3 regions of the Proteus hauseri genome follow, and region 2 is predicted to be linked to each of the others. Evidence: predicted binding sites of a transcription regulator. Region 2 holds the regulator's gene; each other region holds the start of a gene.

Region 1 (10,190 bases), 600 kb from region 2:
TTATTATTGGGGAAAAGCACGATAATATTTATCATCACGATATTGAGTATTGGTTAATGACACAATTAACGCAAATACGCCCACAAGGTGCGGTATTGCTAGAAATGTTAACACCAAATCAACAATATTTAGTCGATAACGTCAAAAAGCGTTATTCAGGTTCTGAATATTTACGTGATGAACGTTTAATGGCTGCATTGAAATGGAATACAGGTTGGCCTTGGAAATGGTATGGAAATATTGTTAAGGAAGGACTAAGTGCCAACTATCCACTACTTGCCGCGAATATTGATCGAGAAGATATATCTAAAGCTTATAAAAATCCGCCTGTAATTGATGGAGTGTATTCAACAGCCCCACAAGTTCGCCAGTTAATTCAAGAAACTATTCAAACTTCACACGGCAATACGCTTGATAAAATAAACTATGAAAAAATGATGCTTATCCAACAGCTGCGAGACCGCACAATGGCTGAGCGTTTATTAGCCGCACCAACGCCGGCGCTATTAATAGCAGGATCTTTTCATGCAACAAAAGTGATGGGTGTGCCTTTACATATTGCTGATTTAGCACCGGATGAAAAAATCACAGTTGTAATAATGGCTGAAGAAGGTAGCGATATTACCTCAGTACATGCTGATTATCTTTGGATAACACCTGTCGCTTTACCTTAATTTTCTCGATATCGCCATTATGATTATATCTTCTTACGTAGACCAAATGCCAAGATTGAAGCCCTTTAACTATAAAGCGTTGGTTCTGGCCATTAGTGTTCATGCGGTTTTAGTTATTGCTTGTTTTCACTTCTATCAAGATAAAACAACGATAATACAAGAACCTGAATTAGCTGTTATGATGACACTTAGTGAAAATATTCAAGCACTTAGTGAAGAAAAACAAGTAATTGGTATTGATCAACAATTGGCTGTTGCTAGTCAAAAGAAAGTTGAGCAAGAGATGGCTGAGAAACAACCCGATATCGTAATTAATGAGAATGCCGATATTGTTATTGAAAAACCTAAAAAAATAATGCGTGTTGAACAAACGGCTACAGTAAAAACAACAACTTCCCCCACTAAGCCTTCACCAATAATTAGTGAGAATGTTTCTAGCCAATCAGCGCCTTCAAGTAGTCGTTCTGTTGCTAAACAGCAATCTGATACTGTTTCTGCAAACTATGATAGCGATTCAGATAAAAAAGCAGATGCACTAGCGCTATGGCAAGCTAAAACTAAAGGGCACTTAAACCGTTATAAAGCTTATCCTGAAGAGGCGAAAAGCAAAGGACGGATGGGAATACCGAAAGTGCGATTTGTCGTAGATCAGCAAGGATATGTGATATCAAGTGAACTTATTAATAGCAGTGGTGTTCGTTCTTTAGACAGAGAAGCGCAAAGAGTACTCAAACGGGCTCAGCCCCTTCCTATTCCCCCTGAAGAGTTATTGTTTAAGGGAGAAATTACAGTTGAAATGTCGATTGAGTTTTCTACATTGGCGCTATAACCAAGGATTGAAAAGGAAATAAGAATGTTATCAGTGACAAGAAAAACGGTGACGATGAGATTAACAGGTGCCATGATGGCGCTGTTAATAACAGCAACACCTGCAATGGCTCAAACTCAGAAGGACGCTATAACGATGCCACCAAAAGCAAATAAAATACCTCATGTTATGACTGAACATGGGGATACGCGTACAGATAATTATTATTGGTTAAGAGATGATGCACGCAAAGATCCACAAGTTTTGGATTATTTAAACGCGGAAAATGCCTATACCGAATCAGTAATGAAAGAGGGGAAAGCCCTTGAAGAAACACTTTTTACTGAAATGGTAAGTCGCATGGCTCAAAACGATGAATCTGTACCATATGATTATAATGGGTATACATATCGTACTATTTATCAAGAAGGAAAAGACTTTCCGATTTATCAACGCAAACCTATTGGTGACAAAGATAATTGGGAAGTACTAATTGATGGGAATGAGCGTGCTAAAGGCCATGAGTTTTACCAGCTTGGTGATTTAACTATTAGCCCAGATAACAAGCGCATTGCTATAGCTGAAGATAAAGAAGGTCGAAGAAATTATACCGTTGCTTATAAAAATGTTGCTGATAAAGAATGGAAAGAGAATGTATTAACTGATATCTCAGCAAACCTAGTATGGGCAAATGATAGCAATACTCTATTTTATGTTGACAAAGATCCTCAGACATTATTGCCATATCAAATCTATCGCCATCAATATGGCTCAGAGCGTGAAAAAGATGTAAAAATCTTTGAAGAGAATGATGATCGCTTTTATACATGGATGGGCAAAAGTAAGTCAAAAGATTATATCTTAGTTTCTATCGAAAGCTCTACCACATCTGAATATCGTTTAATCGATGCTAATTCACCAGAAAAACCGATGGTGATATTTTCCGTGCGTCAAGAAGGGCGTGAATACGATATTGATCACTTTAAAGGCGAATTCTATATTCGCTCAAATCATGAAAGTGAATTATTTGGTTTATATAAAACAGCAGCAATTGATAAACCTTGGCAAACCGTAATTGCACCTCAAAAAGATGTTGATCTGGAAGGTTTTGACTTATTTAACCGCTGGCTAGTGCTTGAAGAACGTCAACAAGGCTTAGTATCGTTGCGTCAAATAGATTGGCAAACGGGTGAATCAACAAAAGTAACCTTTGATGACCCGGTTTATATGGCATGGTTAGGCTTTAATCCACAAGCAGATAGTGAAGAATTGCGCTTTGGATACACATCAATGACAACACCCACTTCCACTTATCAATGGAATATGCAAACGCATCAAAAACAGTTACTCAAACAGCAAGAAGTCAAAGGTTTTGAACGTGATTTATATGAAAGCCAGCGTATTTGGGTAAAAGCGCATGATGGTGTAGAAGTACCAATTTCATTGGTTTATCGGAAAGATCTCTTTATCAATGCTAAAAATCCTATCTTAATTTATGGTTATGGTTCTTATGGTAGCAGTATTGATCCTTCATTTAGTTCACCACGCTTAAGCTTATTAGACAGAGGCTTTGTATATGCGATAGTACACGTACGCGGAGGTGGAGAATTAGGTAAACGCTGGTATAACCAAGGTAAAATGGAGCATAAAGTTAATAGCTTTACTGACTTTATTGATGCAACTAAATACTTAGTTCAAAAAGGCTATGGTGCTTCTAATCATGTTTATGCTATGGGTGGAAGTGCAGGGGGGTTATTAATGGGCGCTGTTGTTAATATGGCGCCAGAATTATACCGTGGTGTTGTTGCCCAGGTGCCTTTTGTTGATGTCGTGACGACTATGCTTGATGCTTCTATTCCACTAACAACGGGTGAATATGAAGAATGGGGTAATCCAGCAGATAAAGATGTTTATTTCCGCTTAAAATCCTACAGCCCATACGATAATGTTGTGGCTCAAGATTACCCTCATTTATTAGTAACGACAGGATTACATGATTCACAAGTTCAATATTTCGAGCCTGCTAAATGGGTTGCTAAATTACGTGAATTAAAAACAGATAATAATTTATTATTGCTGGACACAGATATGCGTGCAGGTCATGGTGGTAAGTCAGGTCGATTTAATCGCTTACGTGATACAGCCAAAGAATATGCATTTATTCTGATGCTTGAGAAACCCGAAGTATATTTTAAAGCGCAAAATATAAACTAATTGATTAAATAATTACATTATAAACTGTCTCTCATTTTAAGAGAGACAGTTTTTTGTCGATTTTTTAGAATAATAATAACTATAGATATAATAACAATAATACTATTAATAAATAATACCTTATAAAAAAGGTTATTCTAATATTATATTAAAGCAGCGTGAGCCTATTATTTAAATAAAATAAAGAATGGGTTCGTTATGAGATCTACAAGGAAAATAATTAGTACATTTATTCTATTTTCAGGTATTAATGGCATCGTTATTGCCGCTGAAGAAAATAAACCAGTTCAATTTGGTAGCTTAAAAGTTTCATCTGCACAACAAAAAGAGACCCCTGAACAGAAAGCACTAGCCAAACCAGGGGCTTATAGCGCTATTGGTGAAATTAATAATTTGCAATCAGTAGAACAGGCTCTGCGTTCAACGCCCGGAACTTACACTCAAATGGATGTAAGCCAGCCTGGGGTCAGTGTGAATATTCGTGGTCTTAGTGGTTTTGGTCGAGTTAATATGATGGTTGATGGTGTTACTCAAACATTATATAGCACTTCCCCAAGTCAATATTCTCATGGTGGGCAACCTTATAACCAGTTTAATAGTATGGTTGATCCTAACTTTATTGTTCAAATTGATATTTCTCGCGGACAGCAAGATGGTGAAAATAGTATTAATGCATTAGCGGGTAGCGCTAATTTTAAAACTATTGGAATAGAAGATATTTTATTTACAAATCATTTATGGGGAGTAAGAAGTAAAGTGGCTGGTGGTAGTAATGGGTTGGGATATAACGGCATGGTTGCGGTAGCGGGCAGACAATCCCTATTTAATGATGATGGTAGTATTGGCGCAATGTTAGCATTAAGTGGGCATAAAATTGAATCTTCTTATAAGAATGGTGCTGGATTTAATAGTGAAGAGTTTGCAACAAATAAAAATTTCAATCAAAGACCTCATTCAGAATTAACTAAAATTAATATAAAACCCAATGATTCTCATGAACTAGAGCTAAGCGGTCGTTTTTACCGTAATAAATTTAACCGTCGAGATATCGACAGTAAAGATTATTATGCAAAATATCGTTATACACCATTAAATGATTTATTTGATAGTGAGATTCTATTAAGCCGTAGCAATGCATCACAAAAGTTTGAAGGTGACTCTTTGATGAGTTTACGTAATGCTAATGCTGAAAATATCTCTAATTCACTGGTTGCGAAAAACACTAGTCGTTTTAATTATGGTGAATTAGATATGGCATTAACATTAGGTTCTAAATTAATGTCAACAGAATATAAGCGCTCTGTTATTGCACCTTCTACTGATCCTTGGCAAGCCAATAATATGGTGGAAAGTAACCCATTTGCTCCTCAAGGTAAAAATAATTTAACGAGTTTCTTTTCTCAAATGAAATTTGAGTATGATATTTATACTCTCGATCTTAATTTAAATTATGTTGATTACAATATAAAAGGACATAAACCGGCTTGTGCGGCACGTGATGCTTGTTTTCCTGAAGGCGCTATGGATTTAAATCGTCATGACAGAAATTGGGATCCGGGTGTATTAATCGCAGCACAAGTTATCCCTGAATTTCAGCCATTTGTTAGTTATGCGCATAGTATGAGGGCACCTAATCCACAAGAAATCTTTTTTGCTAATGAAGGTGGTGCTTCAATGAATCCATTTTTAAAAAGTGAAAAGGCAGATACATTTCAAATAGGTTTTAATAGCTATCGTCCTAATTTATTCATTGAAGGTGATAGTTTTTATTTAAAAGCACTTTGGTATCACACAAAAGTTAAAAATTATATTTCTAGTGATTCCTATTTAGTGTGTAAAGGAGGACGACGTTGTAAAGATGACGGTAGTTTAACAATTGAAGATTTTAATAATATAGAAAATGACGGCAATATTAATTTATATACTAATAGTATCGATCCTGTTGCTATGAGGGGTTATGAATTACAGCTTAATTATGATGCTGGTGTAGTTTATTCCACAATTTCCTATAGCAATGAACGTACAGCGCAACCAACCTCTCTTGCATCTGCATCTTTTGGTCAATCGCCAGCTTCTGAATTACCTAAATATTATGCCACTGTTGATGCGGGTGTCCGATTATTTGACGACCGATCACTAGAATTAGGAACAATAATTCAATTGACGGGTAAAACACGTAAAGCTTCACCAAATGGTGTAGATTATGATACGGGTAAAATTCCAATGGAAGAACAAGAAAATATACCAACAGTCATTGATCTATATGGTAATTATCGCGTAAATAAAAATATTTCATTGAAATTTTCAGTACAAAATGTAATGAATAAAAACTATTCTAATCCATTAGATAGAAGTAATTCAGCGCCAGATATGAGTGAACAAGGAAGTGAAAAACAAACAGCGAGAGGCAGAAGTTATCTCTTTGGTGGGGAAATTCGTTTTTAATATTTCACCATCATATTCTTAATAACAAGTTACTAAAAAACGGCATCATTAAGGTGCCGTTTTTTTATTCTAGATATTTATGTGTCATTCATCTGTTTTGCTAATTGTTTTCCGTTTTGCTCTGATTTTTTGTGTTTTTACTACTTCACTCGTTATCCAGCCATCCTCAACACGGGTTTTTAGCGCATCACCCGCTTTAACTTGCTTGGTGTTTTTCAGCACTTCTCCAGACTCTGTTTCACTAATACTGTAACCACGAGAAAGTGTTGCGAGAGGACTCACACTTTCTAAACGAGAACAACTGATTGCAAACTGTTCTCGTTGACGCGATAACTGTTGTGAAATACTTTCTCGCATACGGTAAATCAACTGTTGTTGCTGACGGAGTAATGCTTGAATTTGAGGTCTAGGCTCTTGGTAATTAAGTTGTTTTTGTAATTGAATTTGTTGATGTTGTTTGGATTGTAAAATTCGCTGAAAACTATTTACTAAACGCTGTTGTGTTGATGCCAGCAAGTTTTGCTGACGAGCAAGACGTAAATGTGGATGTTGCTGTTGTAAACGATGATGTATTTGCGTCATTGTGCGCAATTTTTTCGCTAAATAATAATCCATTGCCATTTCGAGGCGCTGTTGCTGAGATTGCAATTGACGTAATAACTCAAGTTTATTACGACTAATTAATTCAGCGGCAGCAGAGGGCGTTGGTGCTCTTAAATCAGCAACAAAATCAGCAATAGTGACATCAGTTTCATGACCGACAGCACTTACGATAGGAATTTTACTGGCAAAAATAGCACGAGCAACACGTTCATCATTAAAAGCCCAAAGATCTTCTAATGAGCCACCACCACGACCAACAATGAGTACATCACACTCTTTGCGACGATTGGCTAATTCGATAGCATGAACTATCTGCATTGGCGCTTCGGCACCTTGCACGGCTGTTGGATAAATAAGTACAGGCAGAGAAGGATCGCGACGACGAAGAATATGCAAAATATCGTGCAATGCAGCACCTGTTGATGAAGTAATAACACCAATCTGTTTTGCTGGTGTTGGGAGTGGTTTTTTATGCAGAGCATCAAATAAACCTTCAGCGCTAAGTTTTTGTTTTAATAACTCAAATTGCTGTTGCAATAAGCCATCGCCAGCGGGTTGCATACTTTCTACAATAAGTTGGTAATCGCCTCTAGGCTCATACAAGGTAATTGTGGCCCGAACTAAAACCTGTTGACCATGCTGAGGCCGAAACGTCACTTTGCTATTTTGCCCACGAAACATCGCTGCTCTAATTTGAGCTTGGTTATCTTTTAACGTGAAGTACCAATGCCCTGAAGCAGGTTGAGTAAAATTGGAAATCTCCGCACTTATCCAAATGCGTCCCATTTCCATTTCTAAAAGCTGACGAACGGTCTTATTTAGACGGCTGACAGTAAAAATATTGTTATTTACAGGTAGTGTCATGTGAGCCAGATCAAATTTTAAAACAATGACTTAATTAATCGATACTACCGAAGTTAGCAATAGGATCAATATAAATTTTGAAAAAAAGCTAGAAGCAACCGATTTCGGTGTGTATAATGCCGCGGCAATATTTTCTATTTCCTAAATGCCGCCTGGTGAGATATTGCTATGTTACGAATTAAAAAAGAAGCACTTACATTTGATGATGTTTTGTTAGTTCCTGCACACTCAACTGTCCTTCCTAATACTGCCGATTTGTCTACTCAACTGACAGAAACTATCCGCTTAAATGTGCCTATGCTCTCCGCTGCAATGGATACTGTTACTGAAGCATCTTTAGCGATAGCTTTAGCACAAGAGGGGGGTATCGGATTTATCCACAAAAATATGTCTATCGAGCGTCAAGCTGAAGAAGTGCGTCGTGTGAAAAAACATGAAAGTGGTGTTGTTACCGATCCTATCACTGTAACACCTGAAACTTCATTACGTGAAGTATATGAGATGACACAACGTAATGGCTTTGCAGGTTATCCAGTTGTAACTGAACAAAATGAGCTTGTCGGTATTATTACTGGCCGTGATGTTCGCTTTGTTACTGATTTAGATCAGCCTGTGACCGCAGTCATGACGCCAAAAGAGCGCTTAGTCACAGTAAAAGAAGGTGAAGCACGCGATGTTGTTATGCAAAAGATGCATGAGAAACGTGTTGAGAAAGCGTTAGTTGTCGATGACAGCTTCCATCTTCGTGGCATGATCACGGCTAAAGATTTCAAAAAAGCAGAACGTAAACCTAACGCTTGTAAAGATGAGCACGGACGTTTGCGTGTGGGTGCAGCCGTTGGTGCTGGTGCTGGTAATGAAGAGCGTGTTGCTGCGTTAGTCGCAGCTGGTGTTGATGTATTACTTATCGACTCATCTCATGGTCATTCAGAGGGTGTATTGCAACGTATTCGTGATACACGCGCCTTATATCCTAATTTACCTATTATTGGCGGTAACGTTGCAACTGCGCAAGGGGCTTTAGCATTAGCAGACGCTGGCGTGAGCGCAGTGAAAGTAGGTATTGGCCCAGGTTCAATTTGTACTACACGTATAGTAACTGGTGTGGGTGTACCACAAATTACGGCTATCGCAGATGCGGTTGAAGCATTGAAAGATCGTAATATTCCCGTTATTGCCGACGGCGGCATTCGCTTCTCTGGTGACATCGCTAAAGCATTAGCAGCAGGTGCCGCTTGTGTTATGGTGGGGTCAATGTTTGCTGGTACAGAAGAATCTCCGGGTGAAATTGAGCTATTCCAAGGCCGTTCATACAAATCTTATCGTGGTATGGGGTCTTTAGGCGCAATGTCGAAAGGTTCATCAGACCGTTATTTCCAAACCGATAATGCAGCAGATAAACTGGTTCCTGAAGGTATTGAAGGCCGAGTTGCTTATAAAGGGTTGGTAAAAAATATTGTTCACCAGCAAATGGGTGGCTTACGTTCATGCATGGGTTTAACTGGTTGTGCAACAATTAAAGAGCTGAATACTAAAGCTGAATTTGTTCGCATCAGTGGTGCGGGCATTCAGGAAAGCCATGTTCACGATGTAACTATCACAAAAGAATCACCTAATTATCGCTTAGGTATGTAATTTATTTCGAGAAAGGTTTGTATTATTGCAGCTAAAATATAGCATGCATAGTTACAAACCTTTCAACTTAATGACTTTATCTGTTTTGGAATTCACCACAAATGACAGCAAATATCCATAATCATCGCATTCTTATCCTTGATTTCGGTTCACAATATACACAGCTTATTGCTCGTCGTATTCGTGAAATCGGCGTTTATTGTGAACTCTGGGCATGGGATGTTACAGAAGAACAAATTCGTGAATTTAATCCTAATGGTATTATTCTGTCTGGTGGCCCTGAAAGTACTACAGAAGATAACAGCCCCCGTGCGCCAGAATATGTATTTAATGCAGGTATTCCTGTATTAGGTATTTGTTATGGTATGCAAACCATGTCTATGCAGTTAGGTGGTGCCGTTGAAGTTTCTGGTGAGCGTGAATTTGGTTATTCACAAGTTGAAATCCGTGAAACTTGCGAATTATTCCGTGGTATTCAAGATTCTGTTAATGAAAATGGCACACCACTGTTAGACGTATGGATGAGCCATGGTGATAAAGTTACCGCTATTCCATCAGATTTCGTTACAGTGGCAAGTACTGAAACTTGTCCATTTGCGATTATGGCAAATGAAGAAAAACGTTTTTATGGTGTTCAGTTCCACCCTGAAGTGACACACACACATCAAGGTTTAGAAATTTTAAAACGTTTTGTATTAGATATTTGTGGTTGTGATGCACTGTGGACATCGGCTGCGATTATCGAAGATACAGTGGCTCGTTTAAAAGAACAGATTGGCGACGATCACGTTATTTTAGCGCTTTCTGGTGGGGTGGATTCATCTGTTACTGCGCTGTTGTTAAATCGTGCAATTGGTAAGCGTTTAACTTGCGTATTTGTTGATAATGGCTTGTTGCGTTTAAATGAAGCAGAGCAAGTAATGGCAATGTTTAAAGGTAAATTTGAC
Region 2 (10,190 bases):
TGTTTAGGAAGAACGTCGCGTTGTGTTGGTGCTCGACGTACATAATAGCGCATCATTAAGAACATCGCCCAAAAAACAGAGGCTGTCGCTACACCACAACCAATTCCCCCTAATTGTGGCGCGCCAAATTTACCATAAATAAAGGCATAGTTAACCGGGATATTAATCAGTAATCCGACAAAGCCGATAATCATGCCTGGTTTAGTTTTGGATAATCCCTCACACTGACTTCGCAAGACTTGATAATAAAGGCAGCCCGGCGCACCCCACATAATAGCGTGAATAAATCCGATAGCTTTTTCTGCTAATTCAGGGTCAATATCTTCTTGAGCTTCAATAATAAACCGGGAATTATAAAGAATTGCAATAACCATTATCGATAAGAATGTGGCTAGCCAAAAACCTTGCTGGGTACGATTAGCAATCAGCTTTCGTTGTCCTGAGCCATTTAATTGGGCCACAATTGGCGTCAGTGCCATTAATATGCCCTGGCCTAAAAGGATGGTTGGTAACCAAATTGACGTACCGACAGCAACCGCAGACATTTCTGTGGCGTTAACAGCACCCGCCATTACTGTATCGACAACACCCATTGCGGTTTGGGAAAATTGAGCGATGATAACTGGGATACCAAGAGCAAGTAAGCTACGCGCTTCTTTTACGTACTTTTGCACGCATACACCTTTATTAATTATAAGAAAACGGAAGGGGGAGAATGAACGCCCTATTGTTAAAATGACGTAAAATGATCCTCAAGAGCGCTTATTCTAATGATAAAAGTTTAATTATCAATGAAAGATGTGACGTTTTTTAAACACAGAAATTTGATAATTTTTTACCTGCTTTTACGTTATATTTAACGGCAATAATTGGTCAGGAATAAAAGCGGTAATTGTTCCTTTGTATTAATAATAGCTATGTTATCCTAAACAGCATCAACCTAATTAGGGTAAACCAGTTTGTAGAATCAAGGAGATGTGAGATGTTTACAGGTATTGTTCAGGGAAAAGGGCGGGTTATTTCCATTGAAGATAAAGGTGATTTCCGTACTCATATCATTGAATTACCAGAAGCGTTAGTCCAAAACTTAGAAACAGGCGCTTCTGTTGCTAATAATGGCTGTTGTTTAACAGCAACTAAAATTGAAGGTAATCAAGTTAGCTTTGATTTAGTTAAAGAGACATTACGTTTAACTAATCTCGGTGAATTAAACGTAGGTTCTGAAGTTAATATTGAACGAGCTGCAAAATACGGTGATGAAATTGGCGGGCATGTTATGTCGGGCCATATTGTAACTACAGCAGAAGTTGCAAAAATTATTACCTCAGAAAATAACCTACAAATTTGGTTTCGCATCTTTGATAAAGAACTGATGAAGTATATTTTGCATAAAGGCTTTATTGGTATTGATGGTATTAGTTTAACCGTTGGTGATGTGGTCAATAATCGTTTTTGTGTTCACTTAATCCCTGAAACAAAAGATAGAACGACATTAGGTCGTAAACGCCTCGGTGATAAAGTCAATATTGAGTTAGATCCACAAACACAAGCCATTGTGGATACGGTTGAGCGTTTTATGTTGCAACAACAAGCACAGCAACAAGAATTACTAGTTGAACAACAGGTTGAGAACGAAGAAAAATAAAACCCTGACTATATTGTTTATGTTTAATTTGTTTATCGCCAATTATTCCTAATCAAATAGAAGATAAAAAGCCAGCTCTTAAAGAGACTGGCTTTTTACTTTTTATGACAGTTAAAATTTAACGTGGCGTATGTAATCCACCTATTTTACCTTTAGGACTTAACATTATTTGCCACAATTGAATATCCCTAGCACGAAAAGCACCGGCACAGGCATTTAGATAATAACTAAACATACGTTTAAATCGAGGCGTGTAGTTAGATTCAATATCAGGCCAACAAGCAAGAAAACGCTGATACCATGCCATTAACGTTTTATCATAATCGGCACCAAAGTTATGCCAATCCTCCATAACAAATTTATTATCCATAGCTTGTGCGATTTTTTGAATAGAAGGAAGGCAACCATTTGGAAATATGTATTTACTGATCCAACTATCAACATTTACTTTATCGCGATTAGAACCGATGGTATGCAGTAAAAATAAACCATCTTCTTTTAAATTACGGCGTACAACATCGAAATAAGTCGCGTAATTCTTAGGACCGACATGTTCAAACATTCCTACTGATACAATGCGATCAAATTGTTTATATAAATCACGATAGTCTTCTAAAATAATATCGACATCCAGTCCTTGGCAACGTTGTTGAGCTAATTTTTGTTGCTCCACAGAAATTGTGACACCTGTAACTGAAACGCCAAAGTGTTTTGCAGCATATGCGGCAAGCCCGCCCCAGCCACAACCAATATCTAATAATGTCATTCCTGGTTGAAGAGCCAGTTTCCGGCATATTAAATTTAACTTGTGCTCTTGAGCTAATTCTAATGAATCTGCATTTTTCCAATAGCCACAAGAATATTGCATATTAGGATCTAGCATTGCAGTAAAAAGATCATTACCAAGGTCATAATGCTCTTTGCCTACCATCCATGATCTTTTCTGTGTTTGCAGATTAAAGAGACGAGCGACAGCTATTTTTAGGATGTCGTGAATATTTTGCGGGAGTTTGTTTTCAAGTCCTGCACGTAAAACCTTATGAAAGAATATATCGAGCCGTTCACAATCCCACCAGCCATCCATATAGCTTTCACCGAGACCTAATGAGCCTTGTTGTAATACTCTTTTATAAAAATTTTTGTTGTGAACCTGAATATCATAAGGTTCTGAACCATTAATACGAATATCTGCTTGAGAAAGCAGCTCGGTTGCTATTCGTTGGTAAGAATTATTGGAGGTCTTTCGGCCTTCTTCTACACAAGATGTACTCATATACTCTCCGGCGTAAACTAAGCGGGTCTTGAGTTATGAATCAAAGAAAGGATGTGTGCAGATTTGCTGTGTTAAATGGGATCTTATTCAAAAAGTGTTGTATGAATAGGATTAATAAAATAACTAATCTGACATAATCAGGCAATGATCCGTTAATGCACCTCAAAATCCGAAAGAAAATTGAACAAAACGCTATAATTGGCGTTTGTTAAGTATAGGGACGTAGAATATTTTTCTCTAGAAAAGAAAAAGGTCATTTTATAAAAATGACCTTTTTTGAGAATTATCTTAAAAATGTAAAGAGCGTTATTCAGCTGTTTGAATTGTGTGTTTGCTAACGGATTTATTGCGTTGAATAAAGTAGCCGACTGCCATTGGGACAGCGGTTAACGCCATAATTGCGGTGGTGTTAATCAAAGGCTGGTGGCTAATAAAGGCTGAAACAATAAAGCTTGCTAAACTACAAAGCCCTAATTGAAGCGCATTTTGTAACGCTGCCGCTTTACCACTGATCTCAGGATAAGCAGATAACGCATTAGATACCGCTATTGGATAAGAAGCGCCATTCATTGCGGCCATAATACAAAATGGAATTAAAATAGTGGTTAACGTTGGTTGAGTTAACTTCGCAACTAAAAATAGTGCGGTCATACTAACGGCATAACCTATTAACAATAATGGTAGCAGTGATTTGCCAGTCATTTTAGACAGTAAGATACGACAGCCATAGCCACCAACCATAAAGGCGATAGTTTGTGGAATATAACTTAAGCCAATATCTTGAGGGGAATAGCCCATTTTTTCTAAAATGATAGGAGAACCCGCTAACCAAGCAAAGAAACCGGCGCTACAAGAGGCATAAATTAAAACGTTACCGCTGTAGATAGGTGATTTTAGTAATGTCATAAAAGAGGCTGAAGCTTGAGCTGAGCCATTCTCTGTAACAGGTTTTTGTTTAATATTTTTCAGCATTAAGGTTGGTAGCATTAGAACGATAGTTACCGCCATTAATAAAATAAAAATCATACGCCAGCCACCATGTTGTAAAAACCATGCGCCAATAAGAGGGGCTAATGCTGGTGATAAAGCAACCAGTGGCATAATTAAAGCAAAAACATGTTGTGAACGAGATTCATCAAAGCGGTCAATAACTAATGCTTGCCAAATTACAGCAGCAGAACAAACACCAAAGGCTTGTAAAAAACGCATTGCGAGTAAGCTGGTTGCACTATCAACCCAAAGCATACCAAGGCAACCGAAAGAGAAAAGACTTAAACCGATTAACAGAACAGGCTTACGACCAATTTTGTCAGAAAGAGGTCCCCAAAGTAATTGCGCAATAGCAAAACCGAATAAAAAAATACTTAAACTATTACTGATCGCGCCTTCGCTGATTGATAGTTCCCGTTGCATCATACCGAATGCAGGCAGGTACATATCAATAGCTAAATAACCCAACATGCTTAGGCCAGCAAGGTAGACCATAAAGCGCGCAGGTGTTTTTGTTTGTGTGGATGTATTTAAATTCATTTTAATTTTCTATGTTATGTGATGTAGAACATTTTATATATTGTAACTAAGACCTATTTTACTTGTGAAACGGGAATATTTGGTTAATGCTGTGAAAAATTTTCAAAGGAATAAACTTTATGTGGTCAGAATACTCTCTAGAAGTTGTTGATGCTGTCGCTCGAACAGGAAGTTTTAGTTCGGCTGCTCAAGAGTTACACAGAGTACCCTCCGCTGTTAGTTATACTGTTCGACAATTAGAGGAATGGCTTGCTGTGCCTCTGTTTGAACGCCGCCATCGTGATGTCGAATTAACGGATGCGGGTAAGATTTTCATCAAAGAAGCCCGCTCTGTTATCAAAAAAATGAATGACACTCGACATATGTGTCAGCAAGTCTCTAATGGTTGGCGCGGACAATTTAGTATAGCAGTAGATTGCATCGTAAAACCGGAAAGAACACAACAACTTATTCTTGATTTTTATCGACATTTCCCCGATATCGAACTTTATGTCTATCCTGAAGTTTTTAATGGGGTGTGGGACTCATTGGTTAATGGGCGTGTTGACCTAGCTATTGGCGCCACCAGAGCATCGCCAATTGGTGAACGATATAGCTTTAAAGATATGGGATTTATGCCTTGGCGCTGTGTTTGTCATATTGACCACCCATTGGCTAAAGCAGAACATCCGCTAACCGACGATGAAATGCGCCCTTATTCGAGCCTTTGTTTAGAAGATACCTCGCGTAGTTTGCCAAAGCGTGATACTTGGGCGTTAAATAATCAGCGTAGAATGGTTGTCCCTACGTGGGATATGGGATTGGAGTGCTTACTTGCAGGATTATGTGTTGGTATGGTGCCCTTGCATAGAGCTGAGCCATTAATCGCTAAAGGAAAGCTAGCTGTGCTTAAATTGGCACAGCCATTACCCGATAGTCCTTGTTGCCTCACTTGGGTCGATAAAAGTGAGTCACCCGCTTTGTCTTGGTTATTAGATTATCTTGGTGATAGCCAAACCCTAAATGCGGAATGGCTTCGTTAAGTCAGTCGAGATACCGTTTAATTAACGGCGGTAATCGATGAATGGGCCATCAGCAACAGAGCGGCGCTCAACTAACCGTGGATGAACTTCGATAGTTTGTGCGTCTTCTCTTTTGTTAACGATCCGGTCAAGCAGCATAGATAATGCCATTTGACCTAAGCGTTCTTTGGGCTGATGAACGGTTGTTAATGCAGGGGTAAAATAGCGAGCATTACGAATGTTATCGTAACCAACAATAGAAATATCAAATGGTACACGCAGACCTAATTCATCGGCTGCACAAATAGCACCCATTGCCATGACATCTCCACCACAGAACACAGCGGTAGGGCGATGTTTTTGATTTAGCATTTGATACATGGCTTTGTAACCAGACTCTGGTTCAAAATCACCTTGTACAATCCATCCATCTTTTACAATGATTTTAGCTTCTTCCATTGCTTTTAAAAATCCCTGAAGACGTCCACCACCAGTATTACGCTCTAATGGGCCAGGAATAATACCGATATCGCGATGACCACGCTCAATTAAGTAGCGGCCTGCAATATATCCACCATGAAATGCGTTATCAATGATGGTATCAGTAAAATCACCCCGAGCTTTTCCCCAATCCATCACTACCATTGGAATATTACGATAGCCTTCTAATAGAGAGAGAAGGTGATCGGGATATTCAGAGCACATAACTAATAATCCATCGACGCGTTTTTGCGCTAGCATCGCTAAATAAGCTTTTTGCTTATCTAGATTATTATGTGAGTTACATAATATCAGTGTATAACCTTTGCTATAACAGCTATTTTCAACAGCTTCAATCACTTCAGCAAAGTAAGGAGCTTCACTGGACGTGGCTAACAAGCCAATTGATTTGGTGTGATTGACTTTTAAACTACGCGCAACAGCACTAGGCGAATAATTTAATTCTTTAATAGCGGCCCAAACTGCTGCTCGGGTGTTCTCAGCAACAAAACGTGTTTTGTTGATAACATGAGAAACAGTCGTGGTTGACACTCCTGCGCGTTTTGCCACGTCTTTTATTGTTGCCATGGTGTGAAAAACTCCTGACCTTCATTGGTCTCTTTTAATCTAATTTTGTGGTTCTGCTGCCAGTATAGTCATACATAGGGCGAATACTGGCAATAATTTAGCTGTTAGCTATGAATTTTGTATGATCTAGCTCAAAAGTGGAAGTATTAATCAATGTTATAAATTGTGCACTAGTCGCTATATTAGCAAATTGTGATATGTGATAATAATTAGCCATGACAATGTTATGGTTAATAACGTGTATTATAATCATTTTGAGGGAGAATAAATGGATACGGATCTGAAATTTGGTTTGAGTACAGCAGTTGCAGCACTCGTCATGATTGTTTTATTTTCTACAATGCTGTTTTAATCACTGTTTTATATAATATCAGGTTAATTTTAATTATAACTAATCGGATATCTGTAAATAACAAAGGGCCTAAGGCCCTTTGTTATTTTGCCACCAAACACCAATAATTGATCTTTAGTGGTTAAGATAAATTAAGCAAAGTTAGCTTCAACAAATGACCAGTTAACCAGTGCCCAGAACTCTTCTAAGTATTTTACACGCGCATTACGGTAATCGATATAGTAAGCGTGTTCCCATACGTCAACTGTTAATAGTGGTTTGTCATTGCCAGAAATGGGTGTTGCAGCATTAGAAGTATTAACAATAGCGATTGAGCCATCTGCTTTTTTCACTAGCCATGTCCAACCTGCACCGAAGTTTTTAGCCGCGGCATCGTTAAATTGTTTTTTGAACTCTTCAAACGAGCCAAATGCTTTGTTGATAGCATCAGCAATTTTGCCTGTTGGCGCGCCACCTGCATTTGGAGCTAAACAGTTCCAGTAGAAAGTATGGTTCCAAACTTGAGCGGCGTTATTGAAAATACCACCATCAGTTGATTTAATAATCTCTTCTAGAGATTTAGCTTCTAAATCAGTACCTTTAACCAGATTGTTCAGGTTGGTTACATAAGTTTGGTGATGTTTGCCATAGTGATATTCTAAAGTTTCTTTAGAGATATGTGGCTCAAGAGCATCTAACGCATAAGGTAATTTTGGTAATTCGAAAGACATTGCGTACTCCTTTATACTATCTATTTCGGGTTTTGTGCCTAAAATCATTCCATCAAAATCATCTGAATTGATAAAATGAGGCAAATGAATCACTAATTTGTTGCTATTTTGCTAATTATTTTAACAAAAACTTGCTGAAATAACAGCTAAATATCTTTTATCCATAATCATAACAAAATATAAGCTTACATATTGTCGAAATAAAGGGGTTATATTAAATAGGGTTAATTTTACCGATAAATAATTAAGAGGAAGAAATGACGGTTGATAAAAATGGATATATTTCTGTGTTAGTAATAAAGCCAATACAGAAAGAGTATCAGGCACTCTTAGTGTTTGTTCAATCTCGGTTATTAACACTTTATGAAAGTCACATTTGCAGTATTTTTGTTTATGGAAGTGTGGCAACAGGTGCTGCTAAGCAGCCAAAATCAGACCTCGATCTTTGTGTTATTTTAGATAAAGACATTGATGACATAGATAAATTAAATATGGCCAATATAGCGCAACAAGCTATTGAGCTTTATCCAATTGTACCTAAAGTTGATTTTGACATTGCCTCTAAATCAGAGGTGCTACTACGAGAAAATATAACTAGTTGGGGCTATTGGTTAAAACATCATTGTCGTTATATTTATGGCGAAGATCTCTCTTTACAGTTTTCCTTGTTTAAACCTTCACGAGCGGTTGCCTATGCCGTAAATGGTGACTACTTGACGGTACTTTCTGATTATCTTCTAAGAATTGAACAAACTAACGACTTAAAAACCTTTTTAAAGTTATCAAAAGAGGCGTCTAAGAAACTTATTCGATCTACTAATATATTGAGAGCGCAAGAAGGGGGAGATTGGCCTGACTTACTGGGTGAACATCTCTCTAGGCTTATAAAAATAGAGCCTAAATTGGTTAAGGAGCTTATGTTTTTTTATGAAGCATATTGAGCTAGGTATTTATCAAAAAGATGAATTTCTTATCCAAATGAAAAATACAATTTCATTTTTATCCGCTGTAGAAAAAATATAAATCAAAAATTATAGCGATTCATTTGGCAAGAAAGAGCAAACAAAATACGCACAAAAAAATAACTAATATGCTGATTTAATTGCCATGTTCTAACGGAATATGAGTCATTTGTCTAGTACATCTTTCATTCTAATCTTATGATTTTAATCAGTATTAAACTTATATAGAGCTTTCTAATATAAAGTGGTATTCTTCTTTCATGTTTTCACCAATATAAAACATATTGAATATAAAAGGTTGTAAGGACGTAATAAATGACGACTATTGAAAAAATTGAACGCCAGATTAAAGAAAACCCAATTATTTTATATATGAAAGGTTCACCAAAATTACCAAGTTGTGGTTTTTCTGCACAAGCTGTTCAGGCACTTTCTGCATGTGGTGAGCGTTTTGCTTATGTTGATATCCTGCAAAATCCAGACATTCGTGCAGAATTACCAAAATATGCACATTGGCCAACTTTCCCTCAATTATGGGTAGATGGTGAATTAGTCGGCGGATGTGACATCATTTTAGAAATGTATCAGCGTGGCGAATTACAGAAGTTATTAAAAGAAACCGCTGATAAATATCGCGATGAAGAAGCAGAGTAATTGATTTAATTTTACAATAAATTAAACCAACAGATAAAATAAAAGCCAGTTTCAGTATCTATAAATCTGAAACTGGCTTTTTCGTTTAACCATGACTTCAACGCCATTGATTTAAAATTTAATTAGTTTTGGGGCGGTAAAGGCCAACCACCTAATTTTTTCCAGCGATTGACTAATTCACAAAATAACAGTGAGGTACGGTTAGTATCGTATAACGCACCATGAGCGAGTTTACTATCAAACGGAATTCCTGCAGTTAAACAGGCCTTAGCTAAAATAGTCTGCCCTAATACTAATCCACTCAATGCAGCAGTATCAAAAGTTGCAAAAGGATGAAATGGATTACGTTTTAAACTTGCTCGCTCAGCTGCCGCCATGACAAAGCTATGATCAAAATTAGCATTGTGTGCGACAATAATAGCACGATTACAATCGGCATCTTTCATGCCTTTGCGCACCATTTTAAAAATAGCGTGCAACGCTTCATATTCACTCACTGCACCACGAAGCGGGTTTGTTGGGTCAATGCCTGTAAATTCTAAGGCTGAAGGTTCTAAATTAGCGCCTTCAAAAGGTTCAACGTGAAAATGTAGGGTGTTATCTGGTTTTAACCAACCCTGTTCATCCATTTTTAATGTAATCGCTGCTATCTCAAGTAAACCGTCAGTTTTTGCATTAAATCCACCGGTTTCAACATCGATAACAACAGGGTAGTAACCACGAAAACGGTTACACAATTCATTTGGGTTATTTTTATCAGGCATTAAATTATACTTATCCGATAAAAGTGAATATCGGAAATTAACAATAAGCAGAAACCAAAAAGACAGATTTACTGCCTTTCTGGTTAAAATAAAAATTAGTGACCAAGTGCGCGACTGGCATTTTTATTTTCGATTAATTCGATTTTATACCCATCTGGGTCTTCAACAAAAGCAATAATGGTGGTACCACCTTTTACAGGTCCTGCATCACGGGTGACATTACCACCAGCT
Region 3 (10,190 bases), 1.9 Mb from region 2:
TTGCGGAAAGCGAGCGGCAGCACCATATCCAAATATGATTTATTGGGAATATAACTGGCGTAAAAAAGGGGGAGCAGCTCGAATGATAGAAATTAGTAAGAGAGAACAATTTTATCAACAAGAATACTGTGGTTGTATTTATTCATTACGAGATACAAATAAATATCGCAAGTCTCAGGGACGAGAGTTAATTAAGATTGGTGTTCAATACTATACGCCATAAAAACTCAATAATATAAAATAAGGCATCATAAATTTGTGATGCTGTAAAAAGTACAATGCAATAAATCGTTATTTGATATACAGACATGTTATATTCCCACTATAACTGCATATTATTTTACTAAGGTGATTTTTGTGGAAGACGCTGTCGTTCTTGTAGATAAAAATGATAATGAGCTTGGCACAATGCCTAAATTAGAAGCTCATATTATAGGCGCCTTACATCGAGCCTTTTCATTGTTTATTTTCAATTCGAAAAAACAACTACTTATTCAGCAAAGAGCTATTACTAAATATCACTCAGGAAGTTTATGGGCAAATACATGCTGTAGCCATCCTCGCCCTAATGAATTACTTTCACAAGCAATTCATCGACGCTTAGATGAAGAATTAGGAATGCAGTGTAATGAAATTCGAACCATTGGCACAGTTCTATATAATGAAAAAGTGACAGATAATCTGATAGAACATGAATTTGATCATTTATACCTTGGTTTCACTGATCAAACTCCTCAGTGTAATCCGAATGAAGTAATGAATTATCGTTGGATATCTCTCGATTCTCTTTATCAAGATATTGAACAAAACCCCTCTGATTACAGTGTATGGTTTTGCTATATATTAAAACATATGGGATTTAATCAATTTACACGTTGGAGCCAAGGTATTATTTAATAATTATCTTTAAATAAATTATAAAATAATCCAAGATTGCAGAGTGATAACGATTATTTCTCACTTTTTAAAAAATACTAAAATTTAAACGCAAAAAAGCCAACCCAGTGGGTTGGCTTTCTCGTCTTATTTAATGCCTGGCAGTTCCCTACTCTCACATGGGGAGACCCCACACTACCATCGGCGCTACAACGTTTCACTTCTGAGTTCGGCATGGGATCAGGTGGGACCGCTGCGCTATGGCCGCCAAGCAAATTCTGTTATTACCCGTTACGCCAATCTCTCCACGTAACCAGTAATTCAATCTTAAAACAAGCTTACTTTATTGATGTTAGTCTCTTCTCTCAGACAAAACACCTTCGGTGTTGTCAGGTTAAGCCTCACGGTTCATTAGTACTGGTTAGCTCAACGTATCGCTACGCTTACACACCCAGCCTATCAACGTCTTAGTCTTAAACGTTCCTTTAGGTCACTCAAGGTGACAGGGAAGACTCATCTCGAGGCAAGTTTCCCGCTTAGATGCTTTCAGCGGTTATCTCTTCCGCACTTAGCTACCGGGCAATGCCATTGGCATGACAACCCGAACACCAGTGGTGCGTTCACTCCGGTCCTCTCGTACTAGGAGCAACCCCTCTCAATCTTCCAACGCCCACGGCAGATAGGGACCGAACTGTCTCACGACGTTCTAAACCCAGCTCGCGTACCACTTTAAATGGCGAACAGCCATACCCTTGGGACCTACTTCAGCCCCAGGATGTGATGAGCCGACATCGAGGTGCCAAACACCGCCGTCGATATGAACTCTTGGGCGGTATCAGCCTGTTATCCCCGGAGTACCTTTTATCCGTTGAGCGATGGCCCTTCCATTCAGAACCACCGGATCACTAAGACCTACTTTCGTACCTGCTCGAGCCGTCACTCTCACAGTCAAGCTGGCTTATGCCTTTGCACTAACCGCATGATGTCCGACCATGCTTAGCCAACCTTCGTGCTCCTCCGTTACTCTTTAGGAGGAGACCGCCCCAGTCAAACTACCCACCAGACACGGTCCCCGATCCAGATTATGGACCTAGGTTAGAACATCAAACGTTAAAGGGTGGTATTTCAAGGTTGACTCCATGCAGACTGGCGTCCACACTTCAAAGTCTCCCACCTATCCTACACATCAAGGCTCAATGTTCAGTGTCAAGCTATAGTAAAGGTTCACGGGGTCTTTCCGTCTTGCCGCGGGTACACTGCATCTTCACAGCGAGTTCAATTTCACTGAGTCTCGGGTGGAGACAGCCTGGCCATCATTACGCCATTCGTGCAGGTCGGAACTTACCCGACAAGGAATTTCGCTACCTTAGGACCGTTATAGTTACGGCCGCCGTTTACTGGGGCTTCGATCAAGAGCTTCTCCCTAAGGATAACCCCATCAATTAACCTTCCAGCACCGGGCAGGCGTCACACCGTATACGTCCACTTTCGTGTTTGCACAGTGCTGTGTTTTTAATAAACAGTTGCAGCCAGCTGGTATCTTCGACTGGCTTCGGCTCCGTCCGCAGGGACTTCACTTACCGCCAGCGTGCCTTCTCCCGAAGTTACGGCACCATTTTGCCTAGTTCCTTCACCCGAGTTCTCTCAAGCGCCTGAGTATTCTCTACCTGACCACCTGTGTCGGTTTGGGGTACGATTGTTGGTAACCTGAAGCTTAGAGGCTTTTCCTGGAAGCAGGGCATCAATTGCTTCACCACCTTAGTGGTTCGTCATCACACCTCAGCATTAAGTGACCGGATTTGCCTAATCACTCTGCCTACATGCTTGAACCGGGACGACCGTCGCCCGGACAACCTAGCCTTCTCCGTTCCCCCATCGCAGTTACCACCAGTACGGGAATATTAACCCGTTTCCCATCGACTACGCTTTTCAGCCTCGCCTTAGGGGTCGACTCACCCTGCCCCGATTAACGTTGGACAGGAACCCTTGGTCTTCCGGCGTGCGGGTTTTTCACCCGCATTATCGTTACTTATGTCAGCATTCGCACTTCTGATACCTCCAGCATGCCTCACAGCACACCTTCGCAGGCTTACAGAACGCTCCCCTACCCAACAACACCTAAGTGTCGCTGCCGCAGCTTCGGTGCATGGTTTAGCCCCGTTACATCTTCCGCGCGGGCCGACTCGACCAGTGAGCTATTACGCTTTCTTTAAATGATGGCTGCTTCTAAGCCAACATCCTGGCTGTCTGAGCCTTCCCACTTCGTTTCCCACTTAACCATGACTTTGGGACCTTAGCTGGCGGTCTGGGTTGTTTCCCTCTTCACGACGGACGTTAGCACCCGCCGTGTGTCTCCCGTGATAACATTCTTCGGTATTCGCAGTTTGCATCGAGTTGGTAAGTCGGGATGACCCCCTAGTCGAAACAGTGCTCTACCCCCGAAGATGAGTTCACGAGGCGCTACCTAAATAGCTTTCGGGGAGAACCAGCTATCTCCCGGTTTGATTGGCCTTTCACCCCCATCCACAAGTCATCCGCTAATTTTTCAACATTAGTCGGTTCGGTCCTCCAGTTAGTGTTACCCAACCTTCAACCTGCCCATGGATAGATCACCGGGTTTCGGGTCTATACCCTGCAACTCATTCGCCCAGTTAAGACTCGGTTTCCCTACGGCTCCCCTATACGGTTAACCTTGCTACAGAATATAAGTCGCTGACCCATTATACAAAAGGTACGCAGTCACCCCATAAAAGAGGCTCCTACTGCTTGTACGTACACGGTTTCAGGTTCTTTTTCACTCCCCTCGCCGGGGTTCTTTTCGCCTTTCCCTCACGGTACTGGTTCACTATCGGTCAATCAGGAGTATTTAGCCTTGGAGGATGGTCCCCCCATATTCAGACAGGATAACACGTGTCCCGCCCTACTCGTCGAGTTCACAATAACAACATCTTCAGATACGGGGCTATCACCCTTTACTGCCGGACTTTCCAGACCGTTCTCCTGATGCTGCTATTGATTAAGACTCTGGGCTGTTCCCCGTTCGCTCGCCGCTACTAGGGGAATCTCGGTTGATTTCTTTTCCTCGGGGTACTGAGATGTTTCAGTTCTCCCGGTTCGCTTCATTACGCTATGTATTCACGTAATGATAATATCCATTGGATATTGGGTTTCCCCATTCGGAAATCGTCGGTTATAACGGTTCATATCACCTTACCGACGCTTATCGCAGATTAGCACGTCCTTCATCGCCTCTGATTGCCTAGGCATCCACCGTGTACGCTTATTCGCTTAACCTCACAACCCGAAGGTGTCTTTTTCGAAGATAATCTTGGTGGTGATGGCTGTGCAGATTACATTTCGTCGTTGGGCAGTGCTCGCCATGCTCACATACTTATGTATGTTGCGCTGGCTGCGCGCTGTCCGCCTCGAACTGTAAATTGCTCGCGCATCCCACTTTGATGTCAAAAACACATTCAAAGTTTGAGATTTTGAGAGACTCATCAATATACCTCGGTGATATATTGATTTGTTTTCAATTTTTCAGCTTGTTCCAGATTGTTAAAGAGCAAAATAATTCGCAGTATACTATTGCTAATATACTCTGAATTATATTTTAAAGAGATTATGGTGGAGCTAAGCGGGATCGAACCGCTGACCTCCTGCGTGCAAGGCAGGCGCTCTCCCAGCTGAGCTATAGCCCCATAATGCAATGTTAATACCGATTTCGTTACTCAGGTTTCTTTCTTATTGGAAACGTTCCGCTAAGCAAGAATTGAGCCAATCGCAGTGAAACAAGGCGTGGAGTCACGAAGTTTACATCAGTAAACGAGTGATTTCACAACGCAGTATCAATACGATTTGGTAGGCCTGAGTGGACTTGAACCACCGACCTCACCCTTATCAGGGGTGCGCTCTAACCACCTGAGCTACAAGCCTATACCGGTATTTCTGCTCGTTCTTCATCAGACAATCTGTGTGAGCACTACACATAACACGTATCTCTTAGGTAAGGAGGTGATCCAACCGCAGGTTCCCCTACGGTTACCTTGTTACGACTTCACCCCAGTCATGAATCACAAAGTGGTAAGCGCCCTCCCGAAGGTTAAGCTACCTACTTCTTTTGCAACCCACTCCCATGGTGTGACGGGCGGTGTGTACAAGGCCCGGGAACGTATTCACCGTAGCATTCTGATCTACGATTACTAGCGATTCCGACTTCATGGAGTCGAGTTGCAGACTCCAATCCGGACTACGACAGACTTTATGAGTTCCGCTTGCTCTCGCGAGGTCGCTTCTCTTTGTATCTGCCATTGTAGCACGTGTGTAGCCCTACTCGTAAGGGCCATGATGACTTGACGTCATCCCCACCTTCCTCCGGTTTATCACCGGCAGTCTCCTTTGAGTTCCCGCCATTACGCGCTGGCAACAAAGGATAAGGGTTGCGCTCGTTGCGGGACTTAACCCAACATTTCACAACACGAGCTGACGACAGCCATGCAGCACCTGTCTCAGAGTTCCCGAAGGCACTCCTCTATCTCTAAAGGATTCTCTGGATGTCAAGAGTAGGTAAGGTTCTTCGCGTTGCATCGAATTAAACCACATGCTCCACCGCTTGTGCGGGCCCCCGTCAATTCATTTGAGTTTTAACCTTGCGGCCGTACTCCCCAGGCGGTCGATTTAACGCGTTAGCTCCGGAAGCCACGCCTCAAGGGCACAACCTCCAAATCGACATCGTTTACAGCGTGGACTACCAGGGTATCTAATCCTGTTTGCTCCCCACGCTTTCGCACCTGAGCGTCAGTCTTTGTCCAGGGGGCCGCCTTCGCCACCGGTATTCCTCCACATCTCTACGCATTTCACCGCTACACGTGGAATTCTACCCCCCTCTACAAGACTCTAGCCAACCAGTTTCAGATGCAATTCCCAAGTTAAGCTCGGGGCTTTCACATCTGACTTAATTGACCGCCTGCGTGCGCTTTACGCCCAGTAATTCCGATTAACGCTTGCACCCTCCGTATTACCGCGGCTGCTGGCACGGAGTTAGCCGGTGCTTCTTCTGCGGGTAACGTCAATTGCTAAGAGTATTAATCTTAACACCTTCCTCCCCGCTGAAAGTACTTTACAACCCTAAGGCCTTCTTCATACACGCGGCATGGCTGCATCAGGCTTGCGCCCATTGTGCAATATTCCCCACTGCTGCCTCCCGTAGGAGTCTGGGCCGTGTCTCAGTCCCAGTGTGGCTGATCATCCTCTCAGACCAGCTAGAGATCGTCGCCTAGGTGAGCCATTACCTCACCTACTAGCTAATCCCATATGGGTTCATCCGATAGCGCAAGGTCCGAAGAGCCCCTGCTTTGGTCCGTAGACGTCATGCGGTATTAGCTACCGTTTCCAGTAGTTATCCCCCTCTATCGGGCAGATCCCCATACATTACTCACCCGTCCGCCGCTCGTCAGCAAGAAAGCAAGCTTTCCTCTGTTACCGCTCGACTTGCATGTGTTAGGCCTGCCGCCAGCGTTCAATCTGAGCCATGATCAAACTCTTCAATTAAAAGTGTTTGATGCTCAAAGAAATCGAATACTTAGCTTCATTCATAAATGAATTTTACTTTTGTAAACACTCTTTAAGACTTATATACATCTAAATATTTTAGAAGATATCGTCTCTGTGAGTGCCCACACAGATTGTCTGATAATTTGTTAAAGAGCAGTTCAACATTCGCTGCCGTTTCCGGTCTTCTGCGTTGTTGCGAGGAGGTGCATTCTACATCTTCCTCATTCAGTGTCAAGCGTTATTTTATAAGGCTTTTCACTTTATTTTTTGTTCTCTCGGCTAACTCACTTAGCGTGGTTTGCCGTGACAACGAGGACGCATTATAGGGAGTTTTCTGAGGCTGGCAATAGTTTTTTTAAGAAAAAAAATCGTTTGCTTAATTCCACAGCAAAACCCCCACTTATACCACTTTATCAACAAATTTATCCACAGACTGATATTCCATTCAAATTTCGAATGCCAAACGCAAACGATTGCGTTATTATGCGCACTAAATAAGTTAGATTGATTTTGTGTTCAGCTTCTGAAATGTTAGTTAAGCAAACACAATTTCACTGTATTAATGTGATTTAACTTCACCATCATTACCGTAATACGAAAACCAAGGGATAAAACTCATGCAACATCTTCGTCCTATCCGCCGTGCACTATTAAGCGTGTCAGATAAAACGGGTATTTTAGAATTTGCTAAAGCGCTTATTGAAAGAAATGTAGAACTATTATCGACTGGCGGAACTGCGCGTCTATTAGCAGAAGCAGGTTTACCTGTTATTGAAGTCTCCGATTACACAGGTTTTCCTGAAATGATGGATGGTCGAGTTAAAACATTACATCCTAAAGTACATGGCGGCATTTTAGGTCGCCGCGGACAAGACGATTCAATAATGGAAGAACACCATATTCGCCCTATCGATATGGTAATTGTTAATCTTTATCCTTTTGCTAAAACGGTTGCTCGTATCGACTGTACATTAGAAGATGCTGTAGAAAACATTGATATAGGTGGGCCAACCATGGTTCGCTCTGCCGCAAAGAATCATAAAGATGTCACTATCGTAGTAAATAGTAATGATTATGAAAGAGTGATTGAAGAAATGGATAATCACGAAAATAGTCTTACTTTAGATACCCGCTTTGACTTAGCTATAAAAGCATTTGAACACACTGCCGCTTATGACAGCATGATCGCAAATTACTTTGGTCAAAAAGTTGCGCCTTATTATGGCGACACTTCACAGCCATCAGGTCATTTTCCTCGTACATTGAATCTTAACTATATAAAGAAGCAAGATATGCGTTATGGAGAAAATGCTCATCAGCAAGCTGCTTTCTATATAGAAGAGAATATAGAAGAAGCATCAATTGCGACAGCCGAACAATTACAAGGTAAAGCGCTTTCTTACAACAACATCGCTGATACTGATGCAGCATTAGAATGTGTGAAATCATTTTCCGAACCAGCATGTGTTATTGTGAAACATGCAAACCCTTGTGGCGTTGCTATTGCGAATAGCCTCGTACAAGCGTATGACAACGCATTTAAAACCGATCCAACCTCTGCATTTGGCGGTATTATTGCTTTCAATCGCCCATTAGATGCAGAAACAGCAAGCGCGATTATCGAACGTCAATTTGTTGAAGTCATTATTGCTCCTTCTATTAATAAAGAAGCGTTACCTATTTTAGAAACTAAACCTAACGTTCGCGTATTAGCTTGTGGTCAATGGCAAGAAGCAAAGCCTGCATTCGATTTTAAACGCGTAAATGGTGGACTGTTAGTACAAGATCGTGACTTGGGTATGGTTAAAGAAGAAAACTTAAGAGTCGTTACACAACGCCAACCTAGTGAACGAGAATTAAAAGATGCTCTGTTTTGCTGGAAAGTCGCTAAGTTTGTTAAATCAAATGCCATTGTTTACGCCAAGAATGATATGACTGTCGGGATTGGCGCAGGACAAATGAGTCGAGTTTATTCCGCCAAAATTGCAGGAATTAAAGCAGCTGATGAAGGTTTAGAAGTTGCTGGCTGCGCTATGGCATCAGATGCATTTTTCCCATTTAGAGATGGTATTGATGCAGCGGCACTGGCAGGCGTAACTTGTGTTATTCAACCTGGCGGTTCAATTCGTGATGATGAAGTTATTGCTGCTGCAAATGAACATAACATTGCGATGATCTTTACAAACATGCGCCATTTCCGCCACTAATAGGATATCAATATGAAAATTTTAATTATTGGTAATGGTGGTCGTGAACATGCTCTTGCATGGAAAGCCGTTCAATCACCACTTGCGGCACAAATTTTTGTCGCACCAGGTAATGCAGGAACCGCATTAGAAGCCGGCGTAGAAAATGTTGCCATCGCCGCAACAGATATTTCCGCTCTCGTTGAATTTGCTAAAGAAAATGATATCGGACTTACTATTGTTGGTCCAGAAGCACCACTTGTTATTGGTGTCGTTGATGCATTTAAAGAAGCTGGATTAACGATTTTTGGCCCAACTAAAGGTGCAGCACAACTTGAAGGTTCAAAAGCATTTACTAAAGATTTTTTAGCGCGTCACGACATCCCAACAGCGAGCTATCAAAACTTTACTGAAGTCGCACCTGCTTTAGACTATTTAAAGAAAGTCAGTGCGCCTATTGTCATTAAAGCTGATGGTTTAGCTGCAGGAAAAGGTGTCATTGTTGCAATGACTGAGGCTGAAGCCGAAAATGCGATTAAAGATATGCTTGCGGGTAATGCTTTTGGGGATGCAGGTCATCGTATCGTCATTGAAGAATTTCTTGATGGCGAAGAAGCCAGTTTTATTGTCATGGTTGATGGCGAAAATGTTATCCCGATGGCAACCAGCCAAGATCACAAACGCGTTGGCGATGGCGACACCGGCCCAAATACAGGTGGAATGGGCGCTTACTCGCCAGCTCCCGTTGTTACTGATGCCATCCACCAGCAAGTAATGGAAAAAGTGATTTATCCGACAGTAAAAGGTATGGCGGCAGAAGGTCACCGTTATCAAGGTTTTCTTTATGCGGGATTAATGATTGATAAACAAGGCGTCGCTAAGGTTATTGAATTTAACTGCCGCTTTGGTGATCCAGAAACTCAACCTATTATGATGCGTATGCAATCAGATTTAGTCGCGCTTTGTTTGGCCGGTGCAAAAGGCGAATTAAAGGGTAAAGCGTCAATTTGGGATCCTCGTCCTGCTTTAGGTATTGTGATTGCTGCCGGTGGTTATCCTGCTGATTATCGCCAAGGTGATATTATTTATGGTTTAGCCCAAACCTCATCAACAACAGCAAAAGTATTCCAAGCAGGTACGGTATTAAATGATAAAGGTGAGGTTATCACTGCTGGCGGTCGTGTTTTATGTGCTACGGCCTTAGGTGATGATATCGAACAAGCACAAAAAAATGCTTATGCTTTAGCAAAAGATATTCATTGGAATGGTAGTTTTTATCGCCATGATATTGGCTATCGTGCTATTGCACGTTTAAAAAAGTAAGCTAAAACGACAAAAGGGAGTTATTACAGACTCTCTTTTGTTGGTTCCCATTTACAAAAATCATGTTCAGCAACCATCAATAATTGTTTACCTTCTGGCGAATCAAGCCATGCCACATAAACAGGTTTATTCGAATTTAGTGCTCGTCTCTTTAGCCAACGCTGCTCTGGGGCTTCAAATGACACATTCACTTTTTCACCAGCACATGTTGTCATGGTATTTTGGCTCCAAACGCCTTGTACTAAATTAACT

The links. Region 2 encodes PurR, which represses purine synthesis genes. Its sites were predicted from a motif close to CANGCAAACGTTTGCNTG; they were not measured.
Region 1: a site for PurR is predicted at 7,700-7,717, ahead of guaB (IMP dehydrogenase). Genes of this name have one in related genera too.
Region 3: a site for PurR is predicted at 6,892-6,909, ahead of purH (bifunctional phosphoribosylaminoimidazolecarboxamide formyltransferase/IMP cyclohydrolase). Genes of this name have one in related genera too.

What each region holds. Positions count from the first base shown of each region.
Region 1 is NZ_CP026364.1:3,764,854-3,775,043, reverse strand. Features, by position in the region: gene PH4a_RS17365 (ChaN family lipoprotein) at 1-674, shown strand, start outside; gene PH4a_RS17360 (energy transducer TonB family protein) at 721-1,503, shown strand; gene PH4a_RS17355 (S9 family peptidase) at 1,528-3,696, shown strand; gene PH4a_RS17350 (TonB-dependent receptor domain-containing protein) at 3,895-6,141, shown strand; gene xseA (exodeoxyribonuclease VII large subunit) at 6,226-7,608, opposite strand; gene guaB (IMP dehydrogenase) at 7,777-9,243, shown strand; gene guaA (glutamine-hydrolyzing GMP synthase) at 9,345-10,190, shown strand, end outside.
Region 2 is NZ_CP026364.1:3,167,511-3,177,700, forward strand. Features, by position in the region: gene PH4a_RS14430 (MATE family efflux transporter) at 1-674, opposite strand, end outside; gene PH4a_RS14435 (riboflavin synthase subunit alpha) at 983-1,645, shown strand; gene cfa (cyclopropane fatty acyl phospholipid synthase) at 1,764-2,918, opposite strand; gene punC (purine nucleoside transporter PunC) at 3,225-4,448, opposite strand; gene punR (DNA-binding transcriptional activator PunR) at 4,568-5,470, shown strand; gene purR (HTH-type transcriptional repressor PurR) at 5,492-6,517, opposite strand; gene cydH (cytochrome bd-I oxidase subunit CydH) at 6,786-6,869, shown strand; gene sodB (superoxide dismutase [Fe]) at 7,001-7,579, opposite strand; gene PH4a_RS14470 (nucleotidyltransferase domain-containing protein) at 7,837-8,520, shown strand; gene PH4a_RS14475 (Grx4 family monothiol glutaredoxin) at 8,857-9,195, shown strand; gene rnt (ribonuclease T) at 9,318-9,959, opposite strand; gene gloA (lactoylglutathione lyase) at 10,055-10,190, opposite strand, start outside.
Region 3 is NZ_CP026364.1:1,178,170-1,188,359, forward strand. Features, by position in the region: gene PH4a_RS05365 (epoxyqueuosine reductase QueH) at 1-223, shown strand, start outside; gene idi (isopentenyl-diphosphate Delta-isomerase) at 358-897, shown strand; rRNA gene rrf (5S ribosomal RNA) at 1,033-1,148, opposite strand; rRNA gene PH4a_RS05380 (23S ribosomal RNA) at 1,267-4,170, opposite strand; tRNA gene PH4a_RS05385 (tRNA-Ala) at 4,502-4,577, opposite strand; tRNA gene PH4a_RS05390 (tRNA-Ile) at 4,736-4,812, opposite strand; rRNA gene PH4a_RS05395 (16S ribosomal RNA) at 4,884-6,426, opposite strand; gene purH (bifunctional phosphoribosylaminoimidazolecarboxamide formyltransferase/IMP cyclohydrolase) at 7,047-8,636, shown strand; gene purD (phosphoribosylamine--glycine ligase) at 8,649-9,938, shown strand; gene PH4a_RS05410 (DUF1481 domain-containing protein) at 9,962-10,190, opposite strand, start outside.